4 regions of the Phycicoccus sp. M110.8 genome follow, and region 1 is predicted to be linked to each of the others. Evidence: predicted binding sites of a transcription regulator. Region 1 holds the regulator's gene; each other region holds the start of a gene.
What was found. The regulator LexA, encoded in region 1, represses DNA repair genes until DNA is damaged. The targets are predictions, from matches to a motif close to TCGAACANNTGTTCGA.

Region 1 (4,887 bases):
GTTCGACACCCAGGAGCGCGGCGCGGCATACCTCGGCGAGAAGCTGGCCGCGACCGGCCCCGGCGACGTGGTCCTCGTCGCGTGCCTCGACGAGGAGGTGGTCGGCTACGCGTTCTCCGGGCCCTTCCGCCCGCGTCCCGCCTACGCGGGCACCAAGGAGGTGTCGGTCTACGTCGACGCCTCCGCCCGAGGGCGTGGCGTCGCCCGGAGCCTGTATGCCGCGCTGCTGGCCCGGCTGGACGCCGAGCCGTCCGTGCACACGCAGCTCGCGGTCATCGCCCAGCCGAACGAGGCCAGCGAGGCGCTCCACGTGGCGTTCGGCTTCGAGCGCGTGGGGGTCCTGCGGGAGGTGGGGAACAAGTTCGGCCGTTGGGTCGACACCGTCTGGTACCAACGGCTCGCCTGACCCAGGAGAGGGCTGGCGCAGACGGCTCGGTCTTGGCACTCTCGTGCCGAACAGGTTGGTGCGAGACGTGGGAGGCGAACCCATGGGTGCGACGGGTGCGGGACCGTTCGAGAACGACGACGCACTGGACTTCCTCGACGACCTCGAGGAGTCCGACCCCGAGGGGCGCAGGGAGCGGGTGGAGTCGGCGCTGGGCCGGGTCGTCCGCGCCCGCGACTACATCGAGGCGCCGGTGATGTCGGAGGCGATCGCCGCGGCCGTCATCGTGTCGGCCTGCGACGACCCCGAGTCGGTGGTGGGGGAGCGCAACGTCCCTCGCTGGGTCGACGAGGACCCGCTCGACATCGACGAGCGCCTCGAGGAGCTGGCCACCCAGGCGCTGCACCGGGCCCTGCGCTCGGACGACAACGAGCTGTGGGAGCTGTGGGCCGACGGCGACGGCGGCGAGAAGTTCACCGCCCGCCTCACGCACTACCTCGACGCGCTGGGCGACGAGAGCTGAGGGCGTCAGCCGAGTGCCACGTCACTGATCCGCACGGTGGTCGGTGACGCGGCACGCGGCGCACGGCTCGGGTCAGACGCGGCGCAGGCCCCGGGTCAGACGCGGCGCAGGACCGCTGTGACCTTGCCGAGGATCGTCGCGTGGTCGCCGTCGATCGGCTCGAACGCCGGGTTGTGGGGGAGCAGCCAGACCTTGCCGTCGCGGCGCTTGAACGTCTTGACCGTCGCCTCGTTGTCCAGCATTGCCGCGACGATGTCGCCGTTGTCGGCCGTGGGCTGCTGGCGGACGACCACCCAGTCGCCGTCGCAGATCGCCGCGTCGATCATCGAGTCCCCGACGACCTTGAGCAGGAACAGCGAGCCCTCGCCGACGATCTGCTTCGGCAGGGGGAAGACCTCCTCGACCGACTCCTCCGCGGTGATCGGCACGCCGGCGGCGATCCGGCCCAGCACCGGGACGTAGGAGGCCTCGGGGCGGGCGTCGCCCATGCCGGTCTCGTCGAACTCGGCGACCTCGTCCTGCGGGGCCGCGCCGCCGCGGTAGCCACGGCCGTCGGCGCCGGCGTCGGGGGAGACGACCTCGATGGCCCGGGGCCGGTTCGGGTCGCGGCGCAGGTAGCCCTTGCGCTCGAGGGTGGCCAGCTGGTGCGCGACCGAGCTCGGTGACGTCAGGCCGACGGCCTCGCCGATCTCGCGCAGGCTCGGCGGGTAGCCCCGTCGGTCGACCGAGTTGCGGATGACCTCCAGGACCTTGCGCTGGCGGACGGTCAGGCCGTCGCCGCGGTCGCGGTCGGGGAGTTCCTTGACGTTGTCGCCGCTCATGCCGCTCCTCGTTTCTGCAGGTCAGGTGCCGTGTGCCCGGCCGCGTGCGCCGGGTGCTCCGACGTCTCGGGGCCGTCTCGAAGCCGGCTCGGGCCGCTCCGGGACGGAGCGTTGTCAGTGCCCTCTGGTGTGCTCCTCGACGTGGGCACAGCGTATGGCGTTCGAACACAGTTTCCAAACATGTGTTCGACGCGTGTCTTGAAGCATTCGAACATGCGTGCTAGAACTGGCAACCTACGGCCTTCGGACACCTGTTCGAGGACCATGACGATGGAGGACCCGATGAGTGCAGCAGTCGCCTGGGACGTCACCGCCGCGCCGGTGCGCGAGCCGCGCCGACCCGCACGCCCGCACCTGGTCTCGGTGCCGTGCGGCGACGAGGTCCGCGTCCCAGCGCCAGCACCGCTGCGCCTGACCCGCGCCGGACGGCTCGCCATCACCCTGACCGTGCTGGTGGCGCTCGTCGCCATCGCCGTGGCCGCCTTCTCCGGTGGTGCGTCGGCCACGACCATCGACCACTCCACCACCGTGCGCTCGGGGCAGACCCTCTCGGAGGTCGCCGCGACGCAGCTTCCCGGTCTCCCGGTGGCCGACGCCGTCGCCCGCATCCAGGTCGCCAACGACCTCGCCTCCGACCAGGTCCACGCGGGTCAGATCCTGCTCATCCCCGCCGTCCGCTGAGGTCGGCCTCCGGGGGAGGGGACGCCCGCGCAGAGGGTTGGTAGCGGGCCAGTCGGGGCCGGACGCCGCTCCGCTGACCTGCGTCGACACGCACAGCTGTACCTGTGTCGACACCCTCTGATGGCCGGCTGCCGGGTCGTGACGACGCGTCCGCTTCGTCGGGAGTGCGCCGTCGCGGACCCGGAGATATGGTCGCCGCAAGGAGGCTGAACATGAGCTCGAGGAAGACCTTCCTGGATTGGCCTGTGCTCCGACAGGTCCGCAGTGGTGACCTGCTCGGCCGGGGCCCGGCCGTCACGTCCGCGCGCACCCGGTCCATGACCCCGCGCACGTCGACGGCGGACCGGGTCGTGCAGTCGGTCTGCCCCTACTGCGCCGTCGGCTGCGGCCAGAAGGTGTTCGTCAAGGACGAGAAGGTCGTGCAGATCGAGGGCGACCCGGACTCCCCGATCTCGCGCGGGCGGCTGTGCCCCAAGGGGTCGGCCAGCGAGCAGCTCGTCAACAGCCCCGCCCGCCAGACCCACGTGCTCTACCGGCGCCCGAACGGCACCGAGTGGGAGCGCATGGACCGCGACACCGCGATCGACATGATCGCCGACCGGTTCGTCGAGACCCGCCGCCGCACGTGGCAGGACGCCGACGAGCACGGCCGTCCGCTGCGCCGAACCATGGGCATCGCCTCGCTCGGGGGAGCCACCCTCGACAATGAGGAGAACTACCTGATCAAGAAGCTCTTCACCGCCGCGGGCGCGATCCAGATCGAGAACCAGGCCCGTATTTGACACTCCTCCACGGTCCCCAGTCTGGGGTCCTCGTTCGGTCGCGGTGGCGCGACGCAGTACCTGCAGGACCTGGCCAACGCCGACTGCATCGTCATCCAGGGCTCCAACATGGCCGAGTGCCATCCGGTGGGTTACCAGTGGGTGAGCGAGGCGCGCCTGCGCGGCGCCAAGGTCATCCACATCGACCCGCGGTTCACCCGCACGTCGGCGACCTCGGACAAGCACGTGCCGATCCGTGCCGGCAGCGACGTGGCCTTCCTCGGTGCCCTGATCAACCACATCCTCACGAACGAGCTGTACTTCAAGGAGTACGTCGTCGCGTACACCAACGCGGCAACCATCGTCAGCGAGGACTTCAAGGACACCGAGGACCTCGACGGCCTGTTCTCCGGCTACGACGACGAGCTGGGCAACTACGACTCCTCGAGCTGGGCGTACGCCACCGAGGGTGAGACGCCGGACGCCTCGCCCGGCACCATCGGCGGCCCCGCGGCGACGCACGAGCACGGCCACTCCGCCTCGAAGCGCTCGGCCGGTGACGAGCACGGCTCCGGCGGCCCGGCCCTGGAGCACGCCCGGGTCAAGCGCGACGAGACGCTGCAGGACCCGCACACCGTGTTCCAGCTGCTCAAGCGCCACTACTCGCGGTACACCCCCGAGATGGTGGCCGAGGTCTGCGGGATCAGCGTCGAGGACTTCCACTACGTCGCCAAGGCCCTCACGGAGAACAGCGGCCGGGACCGCACCTCGGCGTTCGTCTACGCCGTGGGCTGGACGCACCACTCGCTCGGTGCCCAGTTCATCCGCACCGCCGCCATCGTCCAGCTCCTGCTGGGCAACATGGGGCGGCCCGGAGGCGGGGTGATGGCGCTGCGCGGACACGCCAGCATCCAGGGCTCGACCGACATCCCCACGCTCTACAACATCCTCCCGGGGTACCTCGCCATGCCAATGGTGGGCAACCACGACACCTGGGACGACTACGTCGCCGCCATCGCCAACAAGGAGCAGAAGGGCTTCTGGGCCAACGCCGACGCGTATGCCGTGAGCCTGCTCAAGGCGTGGTGGGGCGACGCTGCGACCAAGGAGAACAACTGGGCGTACGACTACCTGCCACGGCTCAGCGGCGCCCACGGGACGTACCAGACGACCATGGCCATGCGGGACGGCGAGGTCGAGGGCTACTTCCTGCTCGGGCAGAACCCCGCGGTGGGGTCCGCGCACGGCAAGATGCAGCGTCTGGCCCTGGCCCAGCTGAAGTGGCTGGTCGTCCGCGACCTGCAGATGATCGAGTCCGCGACGTTCTGGAAGGACGCGCCCGAGATCGCCACGGGTGAGCTCGAGACCGAGAAGATCGGCACCGAGGTGTTCTTCCTGCCGCCTGCCTCGCACGTCGAGAAGGCCGGCACCTTCACGCAGACCCAGCGCCTGCTGCAGTGGCGGCACAAGGCGGTCAACCCGCCGGGTGAGTGCCAGAGCGAGCTGGAGTTCTTCTACGAGCTCGGCAAGCGGATCCGTGCCCGGCTCGCCGACTCCGACGACCCGCGCGACCGCCCGCTGCTCGACCTCACCTGGGACTACCCCCTCGACGAGGACGGCGAGATCAGCGGCGAGGCGGTGCTGCAGGAGATCAACGGGCGGCACCTGTCCGGTGACAAGGCCGGCGAGCTGGCGGACATGTACACCGACCTCAAG
Region 2 (4,887 bases), on a different contig from region 1:
CTCGATGCCCAGGACCTCTGGTTCGGGCAGGTGGACCGACCCGATGCCCAGGTCGTGCCGGGCGCTCTGGGCGCAGGCCAGCCCCAGGGCGAGGGTGCGCTCGAGCAGCGCGTCGGCCCGGGTGCGGTCGCCGCCGGTGACCGCGAGCGCCACCTCGCGCATGGTGTCGGTGCTCGCGAGGTGGGCGGCGTCGGTGACCCGGTCGAGGTGCCGGGTGTCGAGGGCGACGAGCCGGCGGGCGGCGTCGAGGACGTCGACGACCGCGGACTCGGCCGGGTCGACGTGGCGGACCGCCGCGGTGAGCACCGCGGGCAGCCCCGCCTCGTCGGCGAGCCCGAGCATCCGCGCGGCGTGGACGCGCGAGGCCGGGGTGCCGGACGGGCCGCCGTGGCAGACCACCTCGACCACGAGCGCACCGGGCGGCAGCCGGTGCTGCCACCGGGCGAGCAGCGCCCGGGCCCGGTCGGGCCGCCCGGCGAGGACCGCCCGCCCCACGTCGGAGTCGGGGCCGAGCAGGACGACGAGCGGGCTGGGGTGGCCGTCGGGGGCCGTGCAGCGCGCGGCGACGGTGTCGAGCGAGGTCACCGGGGTCCCCCGCTCCCCGCGCAGGTGGGTGTCGGTGACGAGCCGGCACAGCGCGGCATACCCGACACCCCCGGGCAGCCCCGTCGCCCGGCCGCGGGCGAGCACGGTGACGCGCGGGTGGCGCGGGTCGACCACCGCACCGCCGCGCACCGGGGTGCGGGGCCGGGCCGACGGTGGCAGGTATGCCGGGTGCCCGCCCTCGCGAGCGGCATCGGCGAGCACCCGGTCGGCGAGCGTCCGGTCGACGGGTCGGCGTCCGCCCCCGGCCGGGTCGTCGGGACCGCCCCGGGACGCGCCGGGCCGGTCCGGCTCGGGGCCGACTGCGAGGTCGACCCCGAGCACCGGGGAGATGCCGGCGGCGGTGGCCGCCCGGACGAACCGGACCGCGCCGTAGAGCCCGTCGCGGTCGGTGAGCGCGAGCACCGGCTGGCGGTGCTGGGCAGCCCGCTCGACGATCGCCTCGGGCGTGGCGGTGCCGTAGCGCATCGAGAACCCCGAGGCGACGTGGAGGTGGACGAAGTCGGTCACGGCGACCCCCCTCCCCGCACCGGCGCCCCGGATGCCGCGGACGCCGCGACGGTGGGCACGAGCACGTCGCGGTCGACGGAGGCGACCGGCAGGCCGAGGGCGCGGCACACCAGCTCGAGGAACGTCTCGGACTGGCGCAGCAGGTCGTCGGCCTCGCGGGCGGTGTGCGGGCCGGGCCGGGCCGCGACCAGCTCGAAGAAGCCGGCCCACTCGGCGAGCTCGGGCGCGACCGACGGCACCAGCTCCCAGAGGCTGCGCGGACCGGCGGGGCCACCGGGACGGGTGCGGGCGGCGACCACGGCGGCGGCAGCACGCAGGGCCGCGAGCTGGGCCTGGCGGTGGCGCTGGACGATGTCGCGGGTGTGGCAGGCCTCGAGCAGGGAGTGCCGGGAGCGGTCGAGCAGGTCGAGGGCGCTCGCCGCAGCACTCGGGACCGGGGTGGGGGTGGGAGTCATCGTCAGCCGTCCTCAGTCCGCGACCCGCAGCAGGCGCCAGCCCGGGCCGGCCGGGTCGTCGCCGAGGTCGTAGACACCCACCCCGGCGGTGCGACCCGCGCTGGCCTCCACCCGCCACACCCGGCGCTCGCGGGCGTCGGTGAGCACGTCGGCGCCCTCCCGGGCGTCGCGCCACCACGGCCGGCGCTCCTGCCAGGAGTCCAGGACGGTGCGCACGACGTAGAGCCGGCCGCGCCACACGAACGCGTCCGGGTGCGTGGCCACCGCGGTGCCACCCCCGTCGGTGCTCTCGCGGACCTCGATCGGCTCTTCGTACCGGCGCACCACGGCATGGCTCCTTCGCTCGGGGCAGGATGGGATGAGGTGGGGCCCTGGCCCCGACCGGCGGGGTCGAGGCGCCGGCCACGGGGCCAGGGCCGGCCGTGGCCCGGTGGCGACGAGCGGCTCGGGCACCAGGGCCGGGAACCGCGGGTCGCCGGTCGTCCGGACCCGGCATTCGAACATCTGTTCGATAACCAGAACGGTACACCCGGCCTCGGACAGGCCGTCAAGGCGAACCTCGGAACCCGTCCCGGTCCCACCGTGAGACGGGCGTCGGCAAGGCTGGTGGCCTCCTCCCCCCAGCCCTACTCTTCGAGCATGCCGCCCGACGCGCCCCCGCCCCCGGCGCCCAGCCCGACCGCCGGCCGCCCCTCCGGCCCGGCCCCGGACCTGAGCGGCCACCCCGGCGTGCAGCGCGTCCTGGCGGCGCTCGCGGTGCACCACGTGGTCCCCGAGGTCGTCACGCTCCCGGACGCCGTCCGCACCGCGGCCGCCGCCGCGAGCGCCCTCGGGATCACCCCGGCGGAGATCGCCAACTCGCTGGTGTTCCGGGCGACCTGCGCCTCGGGCGGGACCTCCGCCGTCCTCGTCCTGACGTCGGGCGCTCACCGGGTCGACCTGGTGAAGGTGGCCGACCTCGTCGACGACGTCGCGCACCTCGAGCGGGCCGACGCCGACTTCGTCCGCGAGAGCACGGGCTTCGCGATCGGCGGCGTCGCCCCCGTGGGCCACCTCCAGCCCGTCCCGACGTACGTCGACGTCTCGCTGAGCCGGTACCGGTACGTCTGGGCCGCAGCCGGCCACAGCCACACCGTCTTCCGCACCACCTACGAGGAGCTGCTCCGGGTCACCGCCGGGCGCGCCATCGAGGTCGCCTGACCCCACCGCCCCGCCGGCCGCACGGCATACGCGGTCCCCGAGGGGTCTTTGATGGCTTTGCACCCTCTGAGGAGCGCAAACCCTTCAAAGACCCTGCGCGCAGCGGTCAGACCTCGAGCACAGCGGTCAGGCCGGGGGCGGACCCTCGTGCACGCAGAGCACGTTGCCGTCCGGGTCGCGGAACCACGCGGCCCGCTCCGCACCGGTCGTCGCGATGTGGTCCACCGTGGTGAGGCCGGGCAGGTCGTAGTCGTCGAACACGACCCCGCGCGCCTCGAGGTCGCGCACCTCCGCGGCGACGTCGGGCACCTCCCAGCTGAGCGCGGTGCTCGGGTTCTGCGTCCCCGCCTCACGCGGCAGCAGCATGAGCACCATGCCGCCCGCGAGCCCGTACAGCAGGCTACCCTCGTCGTTCGCCCCCTGGAACGGCAGGCCGAGACGGTCGTAGAACTCCCGGGCGCGACCGGTGTCCGTGACGGGCAGCATCGTCGCGATCGAGCTCGTGGCGAGGGACATGAGCAGACCTCCTCGTGCGGCTGCGGCCCCGGCGGTCGCAGGCCACCTCCAGCATGCGCCGCGCCCGACCCGTGGCGCTCCGCCACAAGGGTGAGACGGGCTGGGCACAATGAGCCCATGACCTCACCCCGGCCGGTCGAGTGCTGGCTCACCGACATGGACGGCGTCCTCGTGCACGAGGAGAACGCCATCCCCGGAGCCGCCGAGTTCGTCCAGGCGCTCGTCGACAGCGGCCGGCGCTTCCTGGTGCTGACCAACAACTCGATCTACACCCCGCGGGACCTGCGCGCCCGGCTGCGGGCCAGCGGGATCGACGTGCCCGAGAAGGCCATCTGGACCTCCGCGCTCGCGACCGCCCAGTTCCTGGACGACCAGCGACCGCACGGGAGCGCGTTCGTCGTGGGCGAGGCCGGGCTCACCACCGCGCTGTACGAGGTCGGCTACACGATGACCGAGCGCGACCCGGACTACGTCGTGCTCGGCGAGACCCGCACCTACTCCTTCGAGGCCATCACCAAGGCGATCCGGCTGGTCGAGGGCGGCGCGCGGTTCATCGCGACGAACCCGGACGTCAGCGGTCCCAGCCAGCAGGGCACCCTGCCCGCGACCGGGTCGGTGGCGGCCCTCATCAGCGCCGCGACCGGTCGCCAGCCCTACTACATCGGCAAGCCGAACCCGCTCATGATGCGCAGCGCCCTCAACCGCATCGACGCGCACAGCGAGTCGACCGTCATGGTGGGCGACCGGATGGACACCGACGTCATCAGTGGCCTCGAGGCCGGCCTGCGGACGGTCCTGGTGCTCACCGGGTCGACCTCCCCCGACCAGGTCGACACCTTCCCCTACCAGCCGACCCGGGTGGTCGACTCGATCGCCGACCTCGTCCCGCTCGTGGGCGAGCTGCGCCCCCTCACCGGCCCCGCCGCCTAGCCCCGCCGCCTAGCGTCGCGGGCGGTCCCTCTCGGGGTCGGCCGCGAGCACGCTGTCGAGCAGCCCCGGGAACGCCTCGTCCAGCTCGGCCCGGCGCAGCGACACCAGCCGCTGCCTGCCGTGCGGCTCGTTGCGCACCACGCCGGCCTCGCGCAGCACCTTCATGAGGTGGGACTTGGTCGACTTCGGCAGGGCCGGGTCGGTCGCGCCGCACTGCGCCATCTCCAGCGGCCCGTCGGCGAGGTCGCGGACGATCCGCAGGCGCGAGGGGTCGCTGAGGGCGAACAGGACGTCGGTCAGCGCCACGTCCCGAAGGTCGGGATGGGGCAGCTCGGTGCTCCCTGGCATGGTTCGATCCTATTCGAACCATGCGCGGGGGCGACGGCGGTCGCCACGACGGGCGTGACGACGGGGAGGGAACGGGCGCGACACCGGCGCCGCCCCGAGGACCCCCGCGACCCAGCAGGGAATGCCGGGCGGTCGCCGACTGTTCGATAAGTTTCGAACCGTCGTTTCCGGGCCCGGAAGGCATTCCCCATGAGCGCGACCAGCACGACGAACTCCCCCACGGCCACCGGGGCCCGCACCCTGGACCCGGCCCGCGCCCGCCGGGCGGCCGGGTTCCCCCTGGCCCTGGCGGCGGTCGTGGCCCTCATGGTCGGTGCCAGCGCGC
Region 3 (4,887 bases), on a different contig from region 1:
GGCGCAGGTGCTCCAGTCCCTGGGCGTCGACTACATCGACGAGTCCGAGGTGCTGACCCCGGCCGACTACACCAACCACATCGACAAGTGGGCGTTCACCGTCCCCTTCGTCTGCGGTGCGACCAACCTCGGCGAGGCCCTGCGCCGCATCACCGAGGGCGCGGCCATGATCCGCTCCAAGGGCGAGGCCGGCACCGGTGACGTCTCGAACGCCACCACCCACATGCGCAAGATGCGCGACCAGATCCGCTGGCTGCAGAACCTGCCCGAGGACGAGCTCTACGTCGCGGCCAAGGAGCTGCAGGCGCCGTACGACCTCGTCAAGGAGGTCGCCGAGGCGGGCAAGCTCCCCGTCGTGCTGTTCACCGCCGGCGGCATCGCGACCCCGGCCGACGCCGCGATGATGATGCAGCTCGGCGCCGAGGGCGTGTTCGTGGGCTCGGGCATCTTCAAGTCCGGCAACCCGGCCCAGCGCGCCGAGGCGATCGTCAAGGCGACGACCTTCTACGACGACCCCGACGTGATCGCCAAGGTCTCCCGCGGCCTGGGCGAGGCCATGGTCGGCATCAACGTCGACGAGATCCCCGAGCCGCACCGCCTGGCCGAGCGCGGCTGGTGACACCGGGGCCGGCGGCAGCGCCGCCGGCCGCCCGCTGACCTCTCGAGGGGTCACGACGGGCCGATGGACTCCGGTCCGCTCGGCCCGTCGTGGCCCCTCGACGCGTCCTGCGGCCGCGTCAGCCGGCCGCGTCGGGCAGCGCCATGAGCAGGACGGGCCGGTGGGTGTCGGGCAGCCACGACGGACGCGCCTCGCCCACCACCTGCCACCCCGCCCGCTGGTAGAGCCGCACCGCGCGCTCGGTCTCCTGCACCACGTCGAGCACCGGCACCCGGCCGCTGCGCCGGATGAAGGCGACGGACGCCTCCAGCAGCGCCCGTCCCACGCCCAGCCCGGAGACCCCGTGGTCGACGAACAGGACCGACACCGCGGCCAGCTCCTCGACCGGCCGCCCGGTCCCGGCGACCCAGCCGTCGACCTCGGGGCCGTCGCCGGCCACCGCGGTCACCGAGACGTGGCCGACGGGGACGTCGGTGTCACCGAGCGTGGCCACCCACGCGCCGAGCTCGCCCTGCCGCTGCAGGAACGACTCCACCGGCCAGGGCAGCGGCCATCGCTGCGGGTACCCCGTGTGCGGCTGCTGCGCCGCGAGGGCGCGGGCGAGGGCGGGGAGGTCGTCGGGGGTGCGCTCGCGGATGCGCACGGCGCCGGGCTGCGGCACGTCGGGGAGGGGCACGGGGTCCAGCCTAGGAGGGCGGTCGTAGCATTCCCGCCGTGACCACGCAGCCCACGATCGGTGTCCTGGCCGTCCAGGGCGACGTCCGCGAGCACCTGCGCGCCCTCGAGGACGCCGGCGCCCGTGCCGTCCCCGTCCGGCGCACGGTCGAGCTCGAGGCGGTGGACGGGCTGGTGCTGCCCGGCGGCGAGTCCACGACCATGGACAAGCTCGTCCGCGCGTTCGACCTCCACCAGCCGCTGCGCGCACGGATCGCGGAGGGTATGCCGGCATACGGCTCGTGCGCGGGGATGATCATGCTCGCCGACCGCATCGCCGACGCCCGCCCCGACCAGCAGACCCTCGGCGGCATCGACATGACGGTGCGGCGCAACGCGTTCGGCCGCCAGGTCGACTCGTTCGAGGAGGACCTGCACATCCACGCCATCGGCGGCGCGCCCATGAGGGCGGTCTTCATCCGGGCGCCCTGGGTCGAGCAGGTCGGCGACGCGGTGGACGTGCTGGCCCACGTCGAGGAGGGTCCCGCCGCAGGTAGGATCGTCGCCGTTCGTCAGGGGGCCCTGCTGGCCACCTCCTTCCACCCGGAAGTGACCGGTGACCACCGGTTCCACCAGTTGTTCGTCGAGATCGTGAGAGGCAACGCATGAGCGGCCACAGCAAATGGGCCACCACGAAGCACAAGAAGGCTGCCATCGACGCCAAGCGCGGCAAGCTCTTCGCCAAGCTCATCAAGAACATCGAGGTCGCGGCGCGCCAGGGCGGCGGTGACCCCGCGGGCAACCCGACGCTGTACGACGCCATCCAGAAGGCGAAGAAGTCCTCGGTCCCGAACAACAACATCGACAACGCCGTCAAGCGCGGCAGCGGCGCGACCGCCGGCGGTGCCGACTGGGAGAACATCACGTACGAGGGCTACGCGCCCGGTGGCGTGGCCGTCCTCATCGAGTGCCTCACCGACAACCGCAACCGCGCGGCCGCCGAGGTCCGCACCGCGCTGACCCGCAACGGCGGCCAGCTCGCCGACCCGGGCTCGGTCGCCTACGTCTTCGACCGCAAGGGCGTCGTCATCGTCCCGAAGACCGAGGGCCAGGGCGAGGACGACATCCTCGAGATCGTCCTCGACGCCGGGGCCGACGAGGTCAACGACAACGGCGACACCTGGGAGATCGTCAGCGAGGCGACGGACGTCGTCGCCGTGCGGACCGCCCTGCAGGACGCCGGCGTGGAGTACGACTCGGCCGAGGCCTCGTGGGTCCCGAACCTCCAGGTGCCGCTCGACCTCGAGGGCGCCCGCAGGATGATCCGCGTCATCGAGGCCCTGGAGGACTCCGACGACGTGCAGGACGTCTTCGCCAACGGCGACATCCCGGACGACGTCCTGGCCCAGCTCGAGGACGAGGACTAGGACGCCCCGGCCCGTGCGGCCGACCAGGCGGACACCGGCGCCCGCCCCTCGCGTGTCACTGCGGGGGAGCGGGCGCCGTCGTGTGTAGCGTTCGACCGAACACCTGTTCGGACGGAAGGGACTGACGTGCGCGTGCTCGGTGTCGACCCGGGGCTCACCCGGTGCGGCCTCGGCGTCGTCGACGGGAGCCGCGGCGGGCGCCTGTCGATGGTGGCCGTGGGCGTCGTGCGCACGCCCGGCGGCAGCGACACCGGGGAGCGGCTCGTCTACCTGCAGGACCAGCTCGACGCCTGGCTCGACCGGTTCGAGCCGGACGCCATCGCGCTCGAGCGCGTCTTCGCCGCCGACCACGTCCCGACCGTCATGACCACCGCCCAGGCATCCGGCCTGGTCCTCCTGGCGGCGGCACGCCGAGGCCTGCCGCTCGTCACCCACACCCCCAGCGAGGTCAAGGCCGCCGTCACCGGCCAGGGCCGCGCCGACAAGGCACAGGTCACCACGATGGTCACCCGCATCCTCGCCCTCGAGGTCGCCCCCAAGCCGGCCGACGCCGCCGACGCCCTCGCCCTGGCGATCTGCCACCACTGGCGCGGCGCCGGTGACCGCCGGCTCGCCCTCGCCGCGGCGTCCGAGCGCGCCCGCCTCAAGGCGGTGTCCTCGTGATCGCCTCCGTCCGCGGGCCGGTCCTGCACGCCGGGCTCGACCGCGTCGTCGTCGAGGTCGGCGGCGTGGGCATGCTGCTGCACACCGCGCCCGCCACCGCCGCGTCCGTCCACCGGGGCCAGGAGGCCACGCTGGCCACCACCCTGGTCGTGCGCGAGGACAGCCTCACGCTCTACGGCTTCGCGACCGACGACGAGCGCGACGTCTTCGAGCAGGTCCAGACCGTGTCCGGCGTCGGCCCGCGACTGGCGCTTGCCATGCTCTCCGTCATGCCCCCCGACCGGCTGCGGGCCGCCATCGGTGGCGGTGACGTCGCCGCCCTGACCAAGGTGCCCGGCATCGGCAAGAAGGGCGCCGAGCGGATGGTCCTGGAGCTGCGCGACAAGATCGGGCTGCCGACGGCGACCGCCGCCGCGACCAGCGGGCCCGTGGCCCGGGCGGTGGCCCCCTGGCGCGAGCAGGTGACCGAGGCCCTGACCGGGCTGGGCTGGACCGCCAGGCAGGCCGAGGACGCCGTCGCCCGGGTCGCGGACGGCGCCGACGGTGCTGCCGCTGCCGGCGCGAACCCCGACGTCTCGGCGATGCTCCGTGCCGCCCTGCGCGAGCTGGGCCGGTGAGCACCGTGGCCGACGGCTTCTCCTCCGAGATGTACGAGGACAGGTCGGTCGACGCGACCGCCCGCGTCGTCGACCCGGGCAGCGACGCCGACGAGCGCACCGTCGAGAACGCCCTGCGTCCCCGGCGCCTCAGCGAGTTCTCGGGCCAGACCCGGGTCCGCGACCAGCTCTCCCTCGTGCTCGAGGCGGCGCGACGCCGGGGGAGCGCCCCCGACCACGTCCTGCTCTCCGGGCCACCCGGGCTCGGCAAGACCACCCTGGCGATGCTCATCGGCACCGAGCTCGAGCGTCCGATCCGCATCACCAGCGGTCCAGCGATCCAGCACGCGGGTGACCTCGCCTCCGTGCTCTCGTCGCTGTCCGAGGGCGAGGTGCTCTTCCTCGACGAGATCCACCGCATGTCCCGCTCCGCCGAGGAGATGCTCTATCTCGCGATGGAGGACTTCCGGGTGGACGTCGTGGTCGGCAAGGGCCCCGGAGCCACCGCCATCCCGCTCGAGCTGCCGCCCTTCACCGTCGTCGGCGCGACGACGCGGGCGGGCCTGCTGCCGGCGCCCCTGCGCGACCGGTTCGGGTTCACCGGCCACCTCGACTTCTACGCGACCGACGACCTCGTGACGATCCTGCACCGCTCGGCGCGCCTGCTCGACGTGAGCGCCGACGAGGCCGGCATCCTCGAGATCTCCCGGCGGTCCCGCGGCACACCCCGCATCGCCAACCGGCTGCTCCGGCGCGTGCGGGACTGGGCGCAGGTGCACGGCCGCGACGTGGTCGACGAGGAGGCCGCCCACGCGGCACTGGCCCTCTTCGACGTCGACGACCGCGGGCTCGACCGGCTCGACCGCGCCGTGCTCGACGCGCTGTGCCGCCGCTTCGCCGGCGGACCCGTGGGCCTGTCCACCCTGGC
Region 4 (4,887 bases), on a different contig from region 1:
GTAGGACTCGACCCGGTCGTCGCCCCGGTCGCGCAGGTCCACCAGGTCGAGCACCTCGTCCACGCGGGCGCGCAGCGTCGACCCCGAGAGCCGGTAGAGCCGGCCGAAGAAGGCGAGGTTCTCCCGGGCGGTGAGGTCCGGGTAGAGCGAGACGTCCTGCGGGACGTAGCCGATGCGGGCCTTGGCGCGGGTCGCGCCGGCGCTGACCGGGATGCCCGTCACCTCCACCGACCCCGCGTCGGGGGTGAGCAGCCCGCACACGAGCCGGATCGTCGTGGTCTTGCCGGCCCCGTTGGGGCCGAGGAGCCCGTAGGCCTCGCCGGGCGCGATGTGGAACGAGACGTCGTCCACTGCCACCCGGTCGCCGAAACTGCGCGTCAGGTGCTGGGCGACCAGGACGTGCTCGTGTGACGGGGTGCCGGCCGGGGCGCTCATGGCGGAGAAGGGGTCGGTGGGTCTGCTGCGGCGTCAGCGGCGCAGGGTCACCGGGTGGTGCAGCGAGGCGGCGATGTCGTCCGCCGTGCTCTGCAGGAGCTCGTGGGCCAGCTCGGAGAGCGCGCGCGACACGGCGAGCTCCTCGCCGATCTGGGGCACCTCGGGGTCCTTGGGGTTGCGGTCGGCCCACCCGACGCCGCGCAAGTGGGTGCCGCCGTGCGTGTGCAGCCGGACCTCCGCGCGGGTGCGTCCGTCGTGCTCGTCGAGGGAGATCGAGATCTCCCACGTGCCGTCGTGCGTCATGGCGTCCTCCTCGGTGCGGGCTCACGCCCACGCTCCACCGGGCGCCGGTCGCCCACCCGGGTCCGAAGTCCCTGTTCCGGGTCGGGGGCGGCTCCCAGCATGGAAGAGGTGCCGGGGTCCGGCGCCCGCCGAACCGGAGAGGAACGAGGACATGACCGCGGAGAAGGACGACCGCACGGCCAAGGACGAGACGGCGACCCGGGATCGGATCGACGCGCTGCAGGCGGAGATCGTCGGCCTGCGGATCGAGCTGGCGCGCACGCGGATCGAGCAGTGGGCCGGCCGGCTCGACGACCTCGAGCTGCAGTACCACCTCGGGCGCATGGAGGCCGACGAGCGGCTCGCGGCGGCGCTCGCCGACGTCCGGCACCGGATCGCGAAGGCGCGGGCTCGGGTGGAGAACCGGGGCGAGGCCGCGGAGGAGGCGGTCGAGGCCGTCACGTCCGGCGTCGAGCACGCGTTCGACGACTTGCGCCAGGCCATGGTCCGGGCGCGGGACGCCGTCACCCGCTGAGGAGGCGGCAGCAGGGACTGCGGCCGGCACGTCGGGTCCGTCGGGGGGCGACCGGCGTGTCGGCCGCGCACGTGCGCGACTTTCGAACACGTGTTCGGTAGGTTTCTCCACAGGTGGCGTCCCGCCAGACCGACCGTCCACAGGCCCGCACTCGGCCTCGCGACGGCTGTCGGTGCCGACACCTAGCGTCTGACCCGAACGCAGGAGAGTGCGAGGCCAACCAGAGCCCAGGCTGCAGCAGGGTCGACGGCAGGCGCGCCCGACACGAGACGAAAGAAGGAAGCGTGGCGAAGATGGCCGCACCGACCAACCCCTCAGCAGTGGGACTGGACCAGAAGGCAAGGTCCCTCGACACCGTCATGGGTCAGATCGAGAAGAACTTCGGCAAGGGCGCGGTCATGCGCCTCGGCGACGACGTCCGACCCCCCATCGAGGTCATCCCCACCGGGTCGATCTCCCTCGACGTCGCACTGGGCATCGGCGGGCTGCCGCGCGGCCGCGTCGTCGAGATCTACGGCCCGGAGTCCTCGGGCAAGACGACCGTCGCCCTGCACGCCGTGGCCAACGCCCAGCGCAACGGCGGCATCGCGGCGTTCATCGACGCCGAGCACGCCCTCGACCCCGAGTACGCCAAGAAGCTCGGCGTCGACACCGACGCCCTCCTCGTGTCCCAGCCCGACACCGGTGAGCAGGCGCTCGAGATCGCCGACATGCTGATCCGCTCCGGCGCCCTCGACATCATCGTCATCGACTCGGTGGCGGCGCTCGTGCCGCGCGCCGAGATCGAGGGCGAGATGGGTGACAGCCACGTCGGCCTCCAGGCGCGCCTGATGTCGCAGGCGCTGCGCAAGATCACCGGTGCGCTCAACACCACCGGCACGACCGCGATCTTCATCAACCAGCTCCGCGAGAAGATCGGCGTCATGTTCGGCTCGCCGGAGACGACGACCGGTGGCAAGGCGCTGAAGTTCTACGCCTCGGTCCGCCTCGACGTCCGCCGGATCGAGACCCTCAAGGACGGCAGCGAGCCGGTCGGCAACCGCACCCGCGTCAAGGTCGTCAAGAACAAGGTGTCCCCGCCGTTCAAGCAGGCCGAGTTCGACATCCTCTACGGGCAGGGCATCTCGCGTGAGGGCGGCCTCATCGACATGGGTGTCGAGCACGGGTTCGTCCGCAAGTCCGGCGCTTGGTACACCTACGACGGCGACCAGCTCGGGCAGGGCAAGGAGAACGCCCGCAACTTCCTCAAGGACAACCCCGACCTCGCCAACGAGATCGAGAAGAAGATCAAGGAGAAGCTGGGCGTCGGCCCGCAGGTCGACAAGCCGGCCGAGGTCGTCCCCGAGGTGCCGGTCGAGTTCTGACCGGACCTGACCGCTCCACCAGTCACCGATCATGACTGACAAGCGTGCCGCGGCCTGGGCTGCCCTCGAGGCAGCCCAGGCCGCGACGTCGTCCCACGGACCCTCGTGGTTCGGCGACGTCCCGCCCACGGCGTCCGAACCGGGTGCCCCTGCGGAACGAGGTGCGGACGCGGGCACGGGCGCCGCTGCGGAGCCGGGTGCGATCTGGGAGCCCGACGCGCCCCGGGAGCCCCGTACGGCGTCCAGGCCGAAGCGCCGAGAGCGGCCAGAGAGCCGAGAGCGCCGACCGCGGGCGTGGCAGCCCATCCCGGGCGACCCCGAGTCCGACCCCACGACTCGTGACGGCGAGCCGGATGCCGAGGACGTCGCACGGCAGATCGTCCTGCGCCAGCTGGCGATGGCGCCGCGCAGCCGCAAGCAGCTGGCCGACAAGCTGCGCCAGCGTGGCTGCGCCGACGACGTCGCCGAGCGTGTCCTCGACCGCATGACCGAGGTGGGCCTCATCGACGACGAGGCTTATGCCGGGATGCTGGTCCGCTCCCAGCAGGCCAGCCGGGGGCTCGCCAAACGCGCGCTGGCGCGCGAGCTGCGCACCAAGGGCGTCGACGACGAGACGGCGCAGGCCGCCCTCGAGGAGGTCCGCCCCGAGGACGAGCGCGAGCAGGCCGAGCGCCTGGTCGCCAAGAAGCTCCGGACCATGCACGGGCTCGACGCCACGGTGCAGACCCGCCGGCTCGCCGGCATGCTCGCCCGCAAGGGCTACCCGGGCGACCTGTCCATGCAGGTCATCCGCGAGGCCGTCCGCGGGGCCCCCGAGCACCAGCGCGACTGACCGTCGCCGGGCGCCGACCCGGCCCCGGACCGACCCCGGCGCCGGATCGAGCCCGGCATCGCAGTGTGCCGGCGCCGACCCGGCATACGCAGCGGTGGGGAGCACGTACCCTTGTCGGTGCGATGACGACCACAGTTGCCACCCCCACCGCCGGAGCGAAGACCTACGACGTGCGCACCCACGGGTGCCAGATGAACGTCCACGACTCCGAGCGGCTCGCCGGCCTGCTCGAGACCGCCGGCTACGTCGACGTCAACAGCCTCCCCGCGGGGGAGCGGCCCGAGGCCGCCGACGTCGTCGTCTTCAACACCTGCGCTGTCCGCGAGAACGCCGACAACAAGCTCTACGGCAACCTCGGCCAGCTGCGTCCCGCCAAGACCCGCAACCCCGACATGCAGATCGCGGTCGGTGGCTGCATGGCCCAGAAGGACCGCTCGACCATCGTGCAGCGGGCCCCGTGGGTCGACGTCGTCTTCGGCACCCACAACATCGGCAGCCTCCCGGCCCTGCTCGACCGCGCCCGCCACAACAAGCGCGCCGAGGTCGAGATCCTCGAGAGCCTCGAGGTCTTCCCCTCGACCCTGCCCACGCGCCGCGACTCCGCCTACGCCGGCTGGGTGTCGATCTCGGTGGGGTGCAACAACACCTGCACGTTCTGCATCGTCCCCAGCCTGCGCGGCAAGGAGGCCGACCGCCGCCCCGGCGACGTGCTCGCCGAGGTGCAGGCGCTCGTCGACCAAGGCGTCGTCGAGGTCACCCTGCTCGGGCAGAACGTCAACACCTACGGCGTCGAGTTCGGCGACCGGCTCGCGTTCGGCAAGCTGCTGCGGGCCTGCGGCGAGATCGACGGCCTGGAGCGGGTGCGCTTCACCAGCCCGCACCCGGCGGCCTTCACCGACGACGTCATCGCCGCGATGGCCGAGACCCCCAACGTCATGCCGAGCCTGCACATGCCGCTGCAGTCCGGCTCGGACAAGGTGCTCAAGGACATGCGCCGCTCCTACCGCAGCGCCAAGTTCCTCGGCATCCTCGACAAGGTCCGGGCGCAGATCCCGGATGCCGCGATCACGACCGACATCATCGTCGGCTTCCCGGGGGAGACGGACGCGGACTTCGAGGAGACGCTGCGCGTCGTGCGCGAGAGCCGCTTCTCCAGCGCGTTCACCTTCCAGTACTCGATCCGGCCCGGCACGCCGGCAGCGACGATGCCCGACCAGCTGCCCAAGGCCGTCGTGCAGGAGCGCTACGACCGCCTGATCGAGCTGCAGGAGGAGATCTCCTGGGCCGAGAACCGCGCCATCGAGGGCCGGGAGGTGGAGGTCCTCGTCGCCACCGGTGAGGGCCGCAAGGACACCGAGACCCAGCGCCTGTCGGGCCGGGCCCGTGACAACCGCCTCGTCCACTTCGCCGTGCCCGAGGGCGCCGAGAAGCCGCGCCCC

Region 2: the regulator LexA is predicted to act here: its motif matches at 2,065-2,080, upstream of RKE38_RS15880 (YbaK/EbsC family protein).
Region 3: the regulator LexA is predicted to act here: its motif matches at 2,796-2,811, upstream of ruvC (crossover junction endodeoxyribonuclease RuvC).
Region 4: the regulator LexA is predicted to act here: its motif matches at 1,335-1,350, upstream of recA (recombinase RecA).

The regions. Positions count from the first base shown of each region.
Region 1 covers NZ_JAWDIC010000002.1:115,739-120,625, reverse strand. The annotation lists gene RKE38_RS12050 (N-acetyltransferase family protein) at 1-406, shown strand, start outside; gene RKE38_RS12045 (DUF4259 domain-containing protein) at 489-908, shown strand; gene lexA (transcriptional repressor LexA) at 1,004-1,729, opposite strand; gene RKE38_RS12035 (LysM peptidoglycan-binding domain-containing protein) at 2,012-2,410, shown strand; gene fdh (formate dehydrogenase) at 2,623-4,887, shown strand, end outside.
Region 2 covers NZ_JAWDIC010000004.1:102,554-107,440, reverse strand. The annotation lists gene RKE38_RS15895 (DNA polymerase III subunit alpha) at 1-1,113, opposite strand, end outside; gene RKE38_RS15890 (SAV_6107 family HEPN domain-containing protein) at 1,110-1,568, opposite strand; gene RKE38_RS15885 (DUF6504 family protein) at 1,581-1,892, opposite strand; gene RKE38_RS15880 (YbaK/EbsC family protein) at 2,208-2,768, shown strand; gene RKE38_RS15875 (VOC family protein) at 2,895-3,284, opposite strand; gene RKE38_RS15870 (HAD-IIA family hydrolase) at 3,402-4,214, shown strand; gene RKE38_RS15865 (helix-turn-helix domain-containing protein) at 4,224-4,562, opposite strand; gene RKE38_RS15860 (MFS transporter) at 4,752-4,887, shown strand, end outside.
Region 3 covers NZ_JAWDIC010000004.1:426,289-431,175, forward strand. The annotation lists gene pdxS (pyridoxal 5'-phosphate synthase lyase subunit PdxS) at 1-619, shown strand, start outside; gene RKE38_RS17470 (GNAT family N-acetyltransferase) at 738-1,295, opposite strand; gene pdxT (pyridoxal 5'-phosphate synthase glutaminase subunit PdxT) at 1,334-1,942, shown strand; gene RKE38_RS17480 (YebC/PmpR family DNA-binding transcriptional regulator) at 1,939-2,700, shown strand; gene ruvC (crossover junction endodeoxyribonuclease RuvC) at 2,827-3,363, shown strand; gene ruvA (Holliday junction branch migration protein RuvA) at 3,360-3,980, shown strand; gene ruvB (Holliday junction branch migration DNA helicase RuvB) at 4,010-4,887, shown strand, end outside.
Region 4 covers NZ_JAWDIC010000001.1:192,237-197,123, reverse strand. The annotation lists gene RKE38_RS00975 (ABC transporter ATP-binding protein) at 1-435, opposite strand, end outside; gene RKE38_RS00970 (DUF1876 domain-containing protein) at 469-738, opposite strand; gene RKE38_RS00965 (hypothetical protein) at 890-1,252, shown strand; gene recA (recombinase RecA) at 1,546-2,616, shown strand; gene RKE38_RS00955 (regulatory protein RecX) at 2,648-3,448, shown strand; gene miaB (tRNA (N6-isopentenyl adenosine(37)-C2)-methylthiotransferase MiaB) at 3,571-4,887, shown strand, end outside.